DNA from 3 places in the Pseudomonas sp. 1121_17 genome. Region 2 is predicted to be linked to each of the others. Evidence: predicted binding sites of a transcription regulator. Region 2 holds the regulator's gene; each other region holds the start of a gene.

Region 1 (4,164 bases), on a different contig from region 2:
CACTTCTCCATCGTCGACAAACAGGGCAACGCGGTCAGCAACACCTACACCCTCAACCTCGACTACGGCAGTGGTGTGGTGGTCAAGGGCGCAGGCTTCCTGCTCAACGACGAGATGGATGACTTCAGCAGCAAGCCTGGTACCGCCAATGCCTTTGGCGTGGTCGGCGGCGATGCCAACGCGATTGCTCCGGGCAAACGCATGCTGTCGTCGATGAGCCCAAGCCTGGTGACCCGCGACGGCAAGGTCAGCCTGGTCATCGGTACGCCGGGCGGCTCGCGCATCTTCACCTCGATCTTCCAGGTGATGAACAACCTCTACGACTACAACATGCCGCTGGCCAAGGCCGTTGCAGCGCAGCGCGTGCATCACCAGCTGCTGCCCAAGGACACTATCTACTTCGACAGCTATGCACCGTTGACCGGCAAGGTCGCCGACGAGCTGAAAAAGATGGGCTATGTGCTTGAGGATCAGGGCTGGGAGATGGGCGATATCCAGGCCATTCGCGTCACCGATGGCAAGCTTGAAACCGCCTCCGACCCGCGCGGTCGTGGTGTTGGCATGATCGTCAAATAACGCCAGCGCTGCTCAGCCCGGCCAGCATTGCGCTGGCCGGGCTGAGCAGTTCACAAGGCAGCGGTCAAACGCGGAACTTGCTTACCAGCGTCTGCAGATGACTGCCAAGGCGTGCCAGCTCGACGCTCGACGCGGCGGTTTCATCACTGGCTGCGGCTGTCTGTTCCGACACATCGCGTACATTGAGAATGCTCCGGCTGATCTCCTCGGCAACCGCGCTCTGTTGCTCGGCGGCTGCGGCGATCTGCTGGTTCATCGACTGGATGTTGGACACGGTGCGGGTGATGTTCTCCAGCGAACCACCGGCCTTGCGCGCCAGCTCGACGCTGCTTTCAGTCAGGTTGCGGCTGCCCAGCATGGCGTTGGCCACTTGTTGGGTGCCGTTCTGCAGGCTGGCGATCAGCTCTTCGATCTCTTCGGTGGACTTCTGCGTACGCTGCGCCAGGCCGCGCACTTCGTCGGCGACCACGGCAAAACCACGCCCGGCTTCACCAGCGCGGGCGGCTTCGATGGCCGCGTTCAATGCCAGTAGGTTGGTCTGCTCGGCAACCGACTTGATCACGTCCATGACACTGCCGATTTTCTGGCTTTCCTGCTGCAGCAGGTTCATCGCGTCAGTCGAGCGCTGGACTTCGTCGGCCAGGCGTTCGATCTGGTTGATCGCCTCGCCCACCACCCGGTCACCGGCACGCGCTTCATCATCGGCACCCGTTGCCGCGCGCGAAGCCTGTTCAGCGTTGCGGGCGACTTCCTGCACGGTCGCAGCCATCTCGTGCATGGCAGTGGCAACCTGGTCAGTCTCGACTTTCTGGCTGTTGGCACCCGCGCTGGTCTGCTCGGTCACGGCCGACAGCTCTTCGGCGGCGCTGGCAATCTGCGTTACGCCATCACGAATACCACCGATCAACTCGCGCAGGGTGCTGCCCATGCGGCTGATGCTTTGTTGCAGCACGCCCAACTCGTCACGGCGGGTGACCCGCAGCTCACTGGACAGGTCGCCACCGGCAATACGCTCGACGGCGTCCATGGTTTCGCGCAGCGGGCGGGTGATCTGGCGGGTGATGATGATCGCGGCGAACACACCAACCAACAACGCCAGCAGGGTCGAGATGATCTGCAGGTTGCGCGCTTGGTCGCTTTCGATGTCGCGGCGCTCGAGCTGGATCTTGTACAGGGCGTCGCTGCGTTTGACGATGTCGGCACCTTGTACGGTCATCTCGGCGCGGGCCACGGCGATGGCGGCGGTGGCGTCGCGGAAGTCGCGCACGGCAGAGCGGTAAGCCTGCACACTCTGGTCGAACAGTTGCAGGCGGGTGCTTTCGTTGGGTAGCTGGCGCTTGAGGTTGTCGATCTCGACCAGGGCCGCGTCGAGCTGGCGCAGGGCGGCCTGTTCATTGGCCGCGCTGTTGTCAGCGATGTAGCCGCGTACATCGACGCGCACTTGCAGCAACTGCTGACGCGTGTTGCTGATGGCCTGATACTGGGCCAGGCGTACGCTGTCGACTTCCGGCTGGGCCAGCACGTCGCGGCTGATCGCATCAAGGATCTGATCGGCCTTGGCGGCGGTCTGGTTCATGTTCTCGCGGTTGGCGAGGGTGGTCTTGTAGCCCGCGCGCATCTTGCTCAGCGACAGTTTGTAGTCGCTGATGATCGCGCCCAGCTCGTTGAGCAGCTTGACGTTTTCAGGGCTCTTGAACGAGGCCACCAAGCGCTGCTGCTGGGCACTGAAGGTGTCCAGTTTGGTCTGGGTGTTGGCCGCAGCGGCGTCATCGCCGTTGGCGATCATGTACTGCAGACGTGCTATGCGCAGGTCGGTGAGGTCTTTGTTGAGCTGGCTGATGTCGCTCATCCAGTTACTGCGGTCGATCAAGCTGCCCAGGCTGTTCCAGCCGGTCAGGGCCAGCAGGCCGGTCAAGAGCAGCACCAGGCCAAAGCCCAGGCCCAGTTTGAGGTTGACGCTGATGTTGGCAAACCAACTGTTCATGCACGCACTCCATAAAGATTATTCGCTCAGTTGTTGTCAATCGCTGGCGTTATTCTTCCTGGGGCCCGCTGATTCGTGCATGAGTTATCGGCTGAAAACGGGGTAGCTGAAACGCTTTTTCAGCAGATTTATAACTGTTTGAAAATCCGAGGGTTTTACTGCGGCATTGGCGTTAAAAAGCGACGCATTCAACGACACCTCCTGAGCGCAAAAAGGGCTCAAGAGGCGTTATTGAATGCGGATTGGCGGGGAGTTACAGCGTGCGTGCGTTGAAGGTATCGCAGCGGTTGACGTCACCGTCGGTGAAGCCGGTCTTGAACCAGCGTACGCGCTGCGCCGACGTGCCGTGGGTGAACGAATCCGGCACCACGCGACCTTGGCCTTGCTGTTGCAAGCGGTCATCACCGATGGCGTTGGCGGCGTTAAGCGCCTCTTCGATATCACCCGGTTCCAGCCAGTTCAGGCGTTTCTGCGCCTGATAGGCCCAGACCCCGGCAAAACAGTCGGCCTGCAATTCCTGACGCACCAGCAGGCCGTTGTCACCTTCCATCTTCTGCCCACGCTGGCGAGCGGCCTGGACCTGATTGGAGACGCCGAGCAGCGTCTGCACATGATGGCCGATCTCGTGTGCGATGACATAGGCCTGGGCGAAGTCGCCGGCGGCGGCAAAGCGCGTTTCCATTTCGCGGAAGAAGGTCATGTCCAGGTACACCCGCTGGTCAGCCGGGCAGTAGAACGGCCCGACCGCCGAGGAGGCGAAGCCGCAGGCCGAATTGACCTGGCCACTGAACAGCACCAGCTTGGGGTCACGGTATTGCTTGCCGGCCTGGGCGAACAGCGCCTTCCAGGTGTCTTCGGTGTCACCCAGGATCGAGGCGACGAACGCTGCCTGATCATCATTGGCCGGCGGCGCCTTGCCTTCGACGTTGGCCGGCGCGCTTTGCTGCATCTGCCCGGTCAGTTGGCCGAGAATCTGCAGCGGGTCCTGGCCGGTCATCCAGCCGATGCCGACGATCAGCAGGATGGCGCCCAGGCCCAGCCCCTTGCCGCCGCCAAAGCGCATGCCGCCGCCACCGCCGCCGCCTGCACCGCGAGCATCGACCACATTGTCGCTACGCCGACCTTTTCGCCATTCCATCGAGCTTCTCCGAACCGCGAGGTTGAGGGTATAGATTAGTGCAGTGCTGCTGCCTTGTGCAGGCACGCTGCAAGGCATAACCAAACAGTTATGTCTAAGACCGCTGATTTCAATATTCATCCCATTCAGGCTATCGGAAACTGCAAGTCCGCCCGCTACGCACGGGCGCTCGCACAACTCCAATAAGAGGAACACCGGTATGCCTGCCGAGGACACCAGCCGCTTCGTGATCCGTGATCGCAACTGGCACCCGAAAGCGCTGACCCCAGATTACAAGACGTCGATTGCCCGCTCGCCGCGCCAGGCGCTGGTCAGCATCCCGCAGTCGATCAGTGAAAGCACCGGCCCGGACTTCACTCACCTGGGCTTTGGCCAGCACGACAACGACCTGCTGCTCAACTTCGACAACGGTGGCCTGCCGATCGGCGAGCGCATCATCGTCGCCGGCCGAGTGATCGACCAGTAC
Region 2 (4,164 bases):
TCCTCGCGCACCTGGCGCGAATGATCGATGTACCCGAGATCGAACCGATCGAGGAGGGCGGGGTAATTGCCATGGTTGGCCCGGCCGGCATGGGCAAGACCACCACCCTGGCCAAGCTGGCAGCGCGTTATGTGCTCAAGTACGGCGCGCAGAACCTGGCGCTGGTGAGCATGGACAGCTTCCGTATCGGCGCTCAGGAGCAACTCAAGACCCTGGGCCGCATCCTCAACGTGTCGGTGACCTACGTCGACCCGGGCGAGTCCCTCGCCCAGGCCCTGGAGCCGCTGCTGCGCAAGCGTGTGGTGCTGATCGATACCGCCGGCCTGCAGGCCAGTGATCCGGCCCTGCGCATGCAGCTGGAGACGCTCGCCGGGCGCGGTATCGCTTCGAAGAATTATCTGGTCCTGGCAACCACCAGCCAGAAACAGGTGCTGACCGCCGCTTATCACAGCTACAAGCGCTGTGGCCTGGCTGGCTGCATCCTGACCAAGCTTGATGAAACCGCTTGTCTCGGTGAAGTACTGAGCCTGGCGATCAGTCATGAACTGCCCGTGGCCTATCTTACCGACGGCCCGCGTATTCCTGACGACCTGCACCTGCCGCGCAAGCACCAACTGGTCAGCCGCGCCGTCAGCGTGCAAATGCAGGAAGACCCCAGCGAAGAGGCCATGGCCGATATGTTCGCTGATCTGTACCACAACTCCGGCAAACGCGTGGGTTGAGGATGAACACAATGCAAAGTACCTACAGCAAGGGCTTCAATCACAGCCCTCCATGTGGCCTCGGTTCAAGCGCGACAAGGTAAAGAACAAATATGGGTAGCATGCATCCCGTACAGGTTATCGCCGTGACCGGTGGCAAAGGTGGCGTCGGCAAGACCAACGTTTCAGTCAACCTGTCCCTGGCGTTGGCCGAACTCGGCCGCCGGGTCATGTTGCTGGACGCCGATCTGGGTCTGGCCAACGTCGACGTGCTGCTGGGGCTGACGCCCAAGCACACCCTGGCCGACGTCATCGAAGGCCGCTGCGAGTTGCGCGACGTGCTCTTGCAGGGGCCTGGTGGGGTACGCATCGTGCCGGCCGCCTCGGGCACCCAGAGCATGGTCCACCTGCAGCCGGCGCAACACGCCGGGCTGATCCAGGCCTTCAGCGAGATTGGCGACAACCTCGACGTGCTGGTCATCGACACCGCTGCCGGTATCGGCGATTCGGTAGTGAGCTTTGTCCGCGCCGCGCAGGAAGTGCTGCTGGTGGTGTGCGACGAGCCGACCTCGATCACCGACGCCTACGCGCTGATCAAACTGCTCAATCGCGACTATGGCATGAACCGTTTCCGCGTCCTTGCCAACATGGCCCAGAGCCCGCAGGAAGGGCGCAACCTGTTCGCCAAGTTGACCAAGGTCACAGACCGCTTCCTTGACGTCGCCCTACAATACGTCGGCGCCGTGCCGTACGACGAATGCGTGCGCAAGGCGGTGCAGAAGCAGCGTGCAGTCTACGAAGCCTTCCCTCGCTCCAAGTGTGCGCTGGCGTTCAAGGCCATCGCGCAGAAGGTCGATAGCTGGCCGCTGCCTGCCAACCCTCGTGGGCATCTGGAGTTCTTCGTCGAGCGCCTGGTGCAGCCCACCAGTGCGGGACCAGTGCTATGAGTGCAAGCGGTTTTCAGATGTACAGCAAGGCTTCCAAGGACGCCCAGTACGAGTTGGTCGAGCGTTACGCGCCGCTGGTCAAGCGCATCGCTTACCACCTGCTGGCGCGCTTGCCGGCCAACGTGCAGGTCGAGGATCTGATCCAGGCCGGCATGATCGGCCTGCTCGAAGTTTCCAACAAATACGATGCCAGCAAGGGTGCCAGCTTTGAAACCTACGCCGGTATCCGCATCCGTGGCGCCATGCTCGACGAGGTCCGCAAGGGTGACTGGGCGCCGCGTTCGGTGCACCGCAATACCCGTATGGTCAGCGACGCGATGCGCGCTGTTGAAGCAAGAACCGGTCGCGACGCTAAAGATCACGAGGTTGCTGCCGAACTCCAATTAGGTCTCGATGATTATTACGGGATTCTGAACGATACCCTGGGCAGCCGACTGTTCAGTTTCGACGACCTGTTGCAGGACGGCGAACATGAAGGTCTGCACGAGGATGGCGCCAGTGCGCAGGTCGAACCGTTGCGTGATCTGGAAGAAGAACGCTTCCAGTCGGCGTTGACCGATGCGATCGCCAACCTGCCGGAACGCGAGCGGTTGGTGCTGGCGCTGTACTACGACGAAGAACTCAACCTCAAAGAAATCGGTGAGGTGCTGGGGGTCAGCGAGTCGCGTGTCAGCCAGTTGCACAGCCAATGCGCGGCACGTCTGCGCAGCCGGCTGGGTGAATGGCGAGCGCGTTGAAACCGGGGTCGCTGCAGTCGTTTTGACGGTGTACCGAATTGATTGAATGCGCGCTCGGGGCCGAGCGCGTTTAAGACTGCTTGGAGGTCTAATTGAACAAAGACATGAAAATCCTCATCGTTGACGACTTTTCGACGATGCGGCGGATCATCAAGAACCTCTTGCGTGATCTGGGCTTCACCAATACCCAGGAAGCCGACGATGGCCTGACCGCCATGCCGATGCTCGAAAGCGGCCACTTTGACTTCCTCGTCACCGACTGGAACATGCCCGGCATGTCCGGCATCGACCTGCTGCGCAAAGTGCGTGCCGATGAACGTCTGAAGACGCTGCCGGTGCTGATGGTAACTGCCGAAGCCAAGCGTGATCAGATCATCGAAGCGGCCCAGGCCGGCGTCAATGGTTACGTGGTCAAGCCGTTCACCGCCCAGGTGCTCAAAGAGAAGATCGAAAAGATCTTCGAACGCGTGAATAGCTAAATCACGCCAGGGGGCGCCATGGACTCTAACAACAACTCTTTGGGTGAGTTTGAAAACACCCTGAAGAAGCACGCTCAGGAACTGGTCGAGAGCCTTGAGCGCGGCCGGTTCGGCGATGCGGTGCAGCTGATTCATCAGCTCAACCAGACACGCGACCGTGGCCTTTACCAGGAAGTCGGCAAACTGACCCGCGAGCTGCACAGTGCGATCGTCAGTTTCCAGATCGACCCGGCAATGCCGCAGGCCGAGGAAGTCTCGCAGATCACCGATGCCACCGAGCGTTTGTCCTACGTGGTCAAACTGACCGAGGGCGCCGCCAACCGCACCATGGACCTGGTCGAAGCGAGCACCCCGGTACTCAACGACCTCGCCGGTGAGGCCCAGGCGCTGAGCACTGACTGGCAGCGCTTCATGCGCCGTGAAGTAGCCGCGCCGGAGTTTCGCGATCTGGTCAAACGGGTCGACAGTTTCCTGACGCACAGTGCCGAGGGCAACCGCAAGGTGTCCGGGCACCTCAACGATATCTTGCTGGCTCAGGACTATCAGGACCTGACCGGCCAGGTGATCAAACGCGTCACCGCGTTGGTCACCGAAGTTGAAAGCAATCTGCTCAAGCTCGTGCTGATGGCCAGTCAGGTCGACCGCTTTGCTGGTATCGAACATGACCACGATCAGTTGCGCGCTGAAAAAGATCAAGAAAAACATCCGACTCGGGGTGAAGGTCCGCAGATTCATGCCGATAAGCGTGAAGACGTTGTGTCCGGTCAGGACGATGTCGACGATCTGCTGTCCAGCCTTGGTTTTTAGGGAGCACGTTTAATGAGCTTCGGCGCCGATGAAGAAATCCTTCAGGATTTCCTGGTAGAAGCCGGGGAAATTCTTGAGTTGTTGTCCGAGCAATTGGTCGAGCTGGAAAGCCGACCGGATGATGCCGACCTGCTCAATGCGATTTTCCGCGGTTTTCACACTGTAAAAGGGGGCGCCGGCTTCCTCCAGCTCAATGAGCTGGTGGAGTGCTGCCACATTGCCGAGAACGTCTTCGACATCCTGCGCAAAGGTGAGCGCAGGGTCGACGCCGAGCTGATGGACGTGGTTCTGGAAGCGCTGGATTCGGTCAACAGCATGTTCGGCCAGGTGCGCGAACGCACCGAGGTGACCCCGGCTTCCCGCGAGTTGCTGGCAGCGCTGTCGCGTCTGGCCGAGCCGGGTGCGGCGCCCGCGCCTGCTGCGGTGGTCGAGCCTGAGCCAGCGGTGGTCGAGGAAGACATCACCGACACCGAGTTCGAACAACTGCTCGACT
Region 3 (4,164 bases), on a different contig from region 2:
CCTTCTTGGTCAGAACGATGATATCGATGCGCCGGTTGACCGGGTTGAACGGGTTCTTGCGGTCAAACAGCGACGACGACGCATAGCCAACCACCCGCGCCACCTGGTTATCCGGATAGCCGCCCGCCACCAGCGCACGTCGCGCGGCGTTGGCACGGTTGGCCGACAGCTCCCAGTTGCCGTAGTCACCGCTACCGGCATAGGCCTTGGCATCGGTGTGGCCGCTGACGCTGATCTTGTTCGGCACCGCCTTGATGGTGTCGGCCATGGCCAGCAGGATGTCCTCGAAGTACGGCTGCAAACGCGCGCTGCCGATGTCGAACATCGGCCGGTTCTCGGCATCCATGATCTGGATACGCAGGCCGTCCTGGGTGATCTCGAACAGGATCTGATCCTTGAACTTCTGCAGTTGCGGATTTTCTTCGACCTTGTTCTGCAGCTCCTGCAAGAGCAGGTTCAGGCGTTCCTTTTCAACCTGCTCGGCCATGGTCTCGACCTGATCCTTGTCCAGCTGCACGCTGGTCTCGGGCGTCGGATCGGACTTCACCTCAGGGTTGATGGTCTTGTCCGGCGCCAGCTCAGGCGAACCGCCCAGATCAATCACATAGGGCGTACCGCTTTCGGAGAAGCCGATCGGGTCCTTGAAGTAGCCGGCGATGGCGATCTTTTGCTCTGGGGTGGCCGTCGACATCAGCCACAGCACCAGGAAGAACGCCATCATCGCCGTCGCGAAGTCGGCAAAAGCGATCTTCCAGGCGCCGCCATGGTGACCGCCGCCAAAGCGCTTGACGCGCTTGATGATTATCGGCTGATTGTTTTCCATGAATCAGCGACCGCGAACTGCTTGTTCCAGCTCGGCGAAGCTCGGACGGTGCTTGGGGTACAGCACCTTGCGCCCGAATTCCACGGCCAGCGACGGCGGCATGCCCGAGGCCGAAGCCACCAGCGACGCCTTGATCGACTCGTACAGATTGACCTCTTCCTTGGCATCGTGAGCCAGGCAGGTGGCCAGTGGGCCGAAGAAACCGTACGCAGCAAGAATACCGAAGAAGGTACCCACCAGCGCCGCACCTACGTGCATGCCGATGGCAGCCTGGTCACCCTCACCCAACGAGGCCATGGTGACGACGATACCCAGTACCGCCGCAACGATACCGAAGCCAGGCATGCCGTCGGCGATACCGGTGACCGCGTGCGAAGGGTGGTCGAGTTCTTCCTTGAGGCTCAGCAGCTCCATGTCGAACAGGCCTTCGAGCTCGTGCGGAGCCATGTTGCCGGTGGACATGATGCGCAGGTAGTCACAGATGAACGCAGTCATGCGCTCATCACCCAGCACTGCCGGGTACTTGGCGAAGATCGGGCTGGCCGAGGCGTCTTCAATATCGCCTTCGATCGCCATCATGCCTTCGCGGCGGCTCTTGTTGAGGATCTCGTAGACCAGGCCCAACACCTCCAGGTAGAAGGTATGGGTGAAACGTGAGCCGAACATCTTCATCGACTTCTTGATCACGTGCATGGTCATGTAGCCAGGGTTGGCCTGCAGGAACGCGCCAAACGCAGCCCCGCCAATGATGAGCACTTCGAACGGCTGGATCAGCGCCGCAATCTTGCCGTGGGAAAGCACGTAGCCTGCGATCACGCTCGCGAAGACGACGATGATGCCGATAATTTTAGCCATAGGTTCAAAGCACTTGAAGTCGAGGTCAGGGTCGGGGACGGGAGCTTGAAAACTCTTCTTCTACTTATCGGCAGAACTGCGCCAGACTATAGCCACTCCAAGTGAAAAGCCAGTTCGGACTGATGTCAAAATGCCAATTGAAACCAAGGTACCAAGTCAGACGCCACGCACTTTAGACCGCTGGATAAAACTGCTGGATGACGTGCGCCTGCCCGTGCCCAAGGAAAGCCACGACCGGGTACTGGCGGCCATCAATGACAACCGTCGGTCATTGCGCGACATCGCCGAACTGATGCAGGACAGCCCCGCCTTGGTGCTGTCGGTCATGCGTGAGGCCAATCACTCGGCCAACGCCAGCCAGGCCGAGCCGGCCGAGAGCCTCGAAGTTGCCCTCAATCGACTCGGACTTGAGCGCAGCGCACAGCTGCTGGCGCGCCTGCCGGCCTTGCCCGGCGATGACATTCCGCCGGTACTGCGCCAGTTTTTGTTGATTAGCCAGCATGCCGCGCAGCAGGCCAGTGGCCTGTTCGCCAGCCGCCTGGCGCGGCTGTGGCAGGAGATTCACTGGGGTAGCCTGCTGTTCCTGTCGCCGCTGTGGCCGATGGCCGTGACCTACCCCAAGCTGCTCGACACCTGGGAGCTGCGGGTTATCCACAAGGGCGAAAACGCTGCCGAGGTCGAGATCGAGCTGTTTGGCGTACGCCTGATGGAGCTGTGCCAGGCGGTCGCCCTGCACTGGCGCCTGCCGGAGTGGGTGACCCAGGGCTACCGCCTGCTTACCAGCGAACGCGAACAATTGGCTCAGGTATTCAACATTGCCCGCGAGACGGACAGCCTCGAGCAGCAGCATCGGCTTGATGAAGAACCAGGCCTGCGCCGCTGGTTCAACCAACCGGCCAACACCGTATTGCTGGCCAACGGCCTGGCGCTGGCGGCCCAGGTCGGCTGGGACAACCCGCACCTGCTGCGCTGGCAACTGCTGACCGCGCTGTACTTGCAGACCTCGCTGGACGACGTCCAGCAGCAGGTTCACCAGCAAGCCGCCGCGAGTGCCCGCCATCACGCCCGACACGCCCTGTTCCACCCGGCCGAAGCGTTGATATGGCCATGGCAGCAGCGCCGCCCGCACCCGGACATGCTCACACCACCGCCGCCGCCTGCAGAAAACCTGGAGCGCTGGCGCACGCTGTGCGCCGAAATGCTGGCCCAGCCCAGCCGCTTCAGCAATGCCGTGCACCTGGCCACTCATGCCCGCGATGCACTGCTCGCCTGCGGCATGCAGCGGGTACTGCTGCTGACCTACGACAAGGCCACTGACGCCTTGCGCGTGCAGCAGACTGCCGGGCTGCCCAAGGAAGCAGCTGCGCTGAACCTGGCAGTCAAGCAGAACAAACTGTTACAGCGCTTGACCAGCCAGGCCGGGCAACTGCGCCTGACGCCGGACAACCACGCCCAGTTCGCCGCCCTGCTGCCAGCGCCGATCAATGCCATGTTCCCCAGCGAGCACCTGCTGCTGCGCTCGCTGGCGGTCAATGGCCAGGTAATCATGCTGCTGCTTTCCGATCAGGCGGGCCGCCCGCTGGCCGACGTCAGCGTGCAGGCACTGGGCAAGACTGCACAGTGTATCGAGCGCGCTCTGGCTACCTTCGCCACCCGCAGTAGCTGAGCCTTACGCTACAATCGCCCCTCGCGTTCCACCTGGAGACTGTGGATGACTGATTTTTCTGGCTTGCCGCTGGTTATCGAAGCGCAAGACCTGTTGCCACGCCTGGGCTCGCCCGCACTGATCGTGGTCGACCTGACCAGCGCCAACCGCTATGGCAGTGGCCACGTACCCGGTGCGCGCTTCGTCGACCCCAAGCGTACCCAGCTGGGCCAACCGCCGGCGCCTGGGCTACTGCCGGCGCGCGCCGACCTGGAAAAGCTGTTCGCCGAACTCGGCCATCGTGACGATGCCGTCTATGTGGTCTACGACGACGAAGGCGGTGGCTGGGCCGGGCGTTTCATCTGGCTGCTGGATGTCATCGGTCATGCGCAGTACCACTACCTCAACGGTGGTATTCAGGCCTGGCCGGCTGATCAGCTGTCGACCGAGACGCCCGCCAGCGCCACCGGCTCGGTCAGCCTGACCATAAACGACGAGCCGACCGCCACCCGCGAATACCTGCAGAGCCGCCTCGGCGCTGCCGACCTGGCCATCTGGGACGCTCGCGCGCCGGGTGAATACCGGGGCGAGAAAGTGCTCGCGGCCAAAGGCGGGCACATCCCCGGCGCCGTCAACTTCGAGTGGACCGCAGGCATGGACATGAATGACCACCTGCGCATCCGCAAGGACATGGCCGAAGTTCTGCAAAATCTGGGTATCACTCCCGACAAGGAAGTGATCACCCATTGCCAGACCCATCACCGTTCAGGCTTTACCTATCTGGTGGCCAAGTCCCTCGGCTACCCCCGGGTCAAGGCGTACGCCGGCTCGTGGGGCGAAT

The links. Region 2 encodes FliA, which starts transcription of late flagellar genes. Its sites were predicted from a motif close to CTAAAGTTTNNNNNNNNNNNGCCGNTAA; they were not measured.
Region 1: the regulator FliA is predicted to act here: its motif matches at 2,645-2,672, upstream of FW789_RS17700 (methyl-accepting chemotaxis protein).
Region 3: the regulator FliA is predicted to act here: its motif matches at 1,743-1,770, upstream of motA (flagellar motor stator protein MotA).

The regions. Positions count from the first base shown of each region.
Region 1 is NZ_VXCX01000010.1:25,032-29,195, forward strand. Features, by position in the region: gene ggt (gamma-glutamyltransferase) at 1-576, shown strand, start outside; gene FW789_RS17700 (methyl-accepting chemotaxis protein) at 641-2,560, opposite strand; gene ypfJ (KPN_02809 family neutral zinc metallopeptidase) at 2,814-3,698, opposite strand; gene pcaH (protocatechuate 3,4-dioxygenase subunit beta) at 3,898-4,164, shown strand, end outside.
Region 2 is NZ_VXCX01000004.1:239,582-243,745, reverse strand. Features, by position in the region: gene flhF (flagellar biosynthesis protein FlhF) at 1-722, shown strand, start outside; gene fleN (flagellar synthesis regulator FleN) at 815-1,648, shown strand; gene fliA (RNA polymerase sigma factor FliA) at 1,645-2,385, shown strand; gene FW789_RS11245 (chemotaxis response regulator CheY) at 2,490-2,864, shown strand; gene FW789_RS11240 (protein phosphatase CheZ) at 2,883-3,671, shown strand; gene FW789_RS11235 (chemotaxis protein CheA) at 3,684-4,164, shown strand, end outside.
Region 3 is NZ_VXCX01000008.1:78,870-83,033, reverse strand. Features, by position in the region: gene motB (flagellar motor protein MotB) at 1-823, opposite strand, end outside; gene motA (flagellar motor stator protein MotA) at 827-1,678, opposite strand; gene FW789_RS15800 (HDOD domain-containing protein) at 1,809-3,344, shown strand; gene FW789_RS15795 (rhodanese-like domain-containing protein) at 3,390-4,164, shown strand, end outside.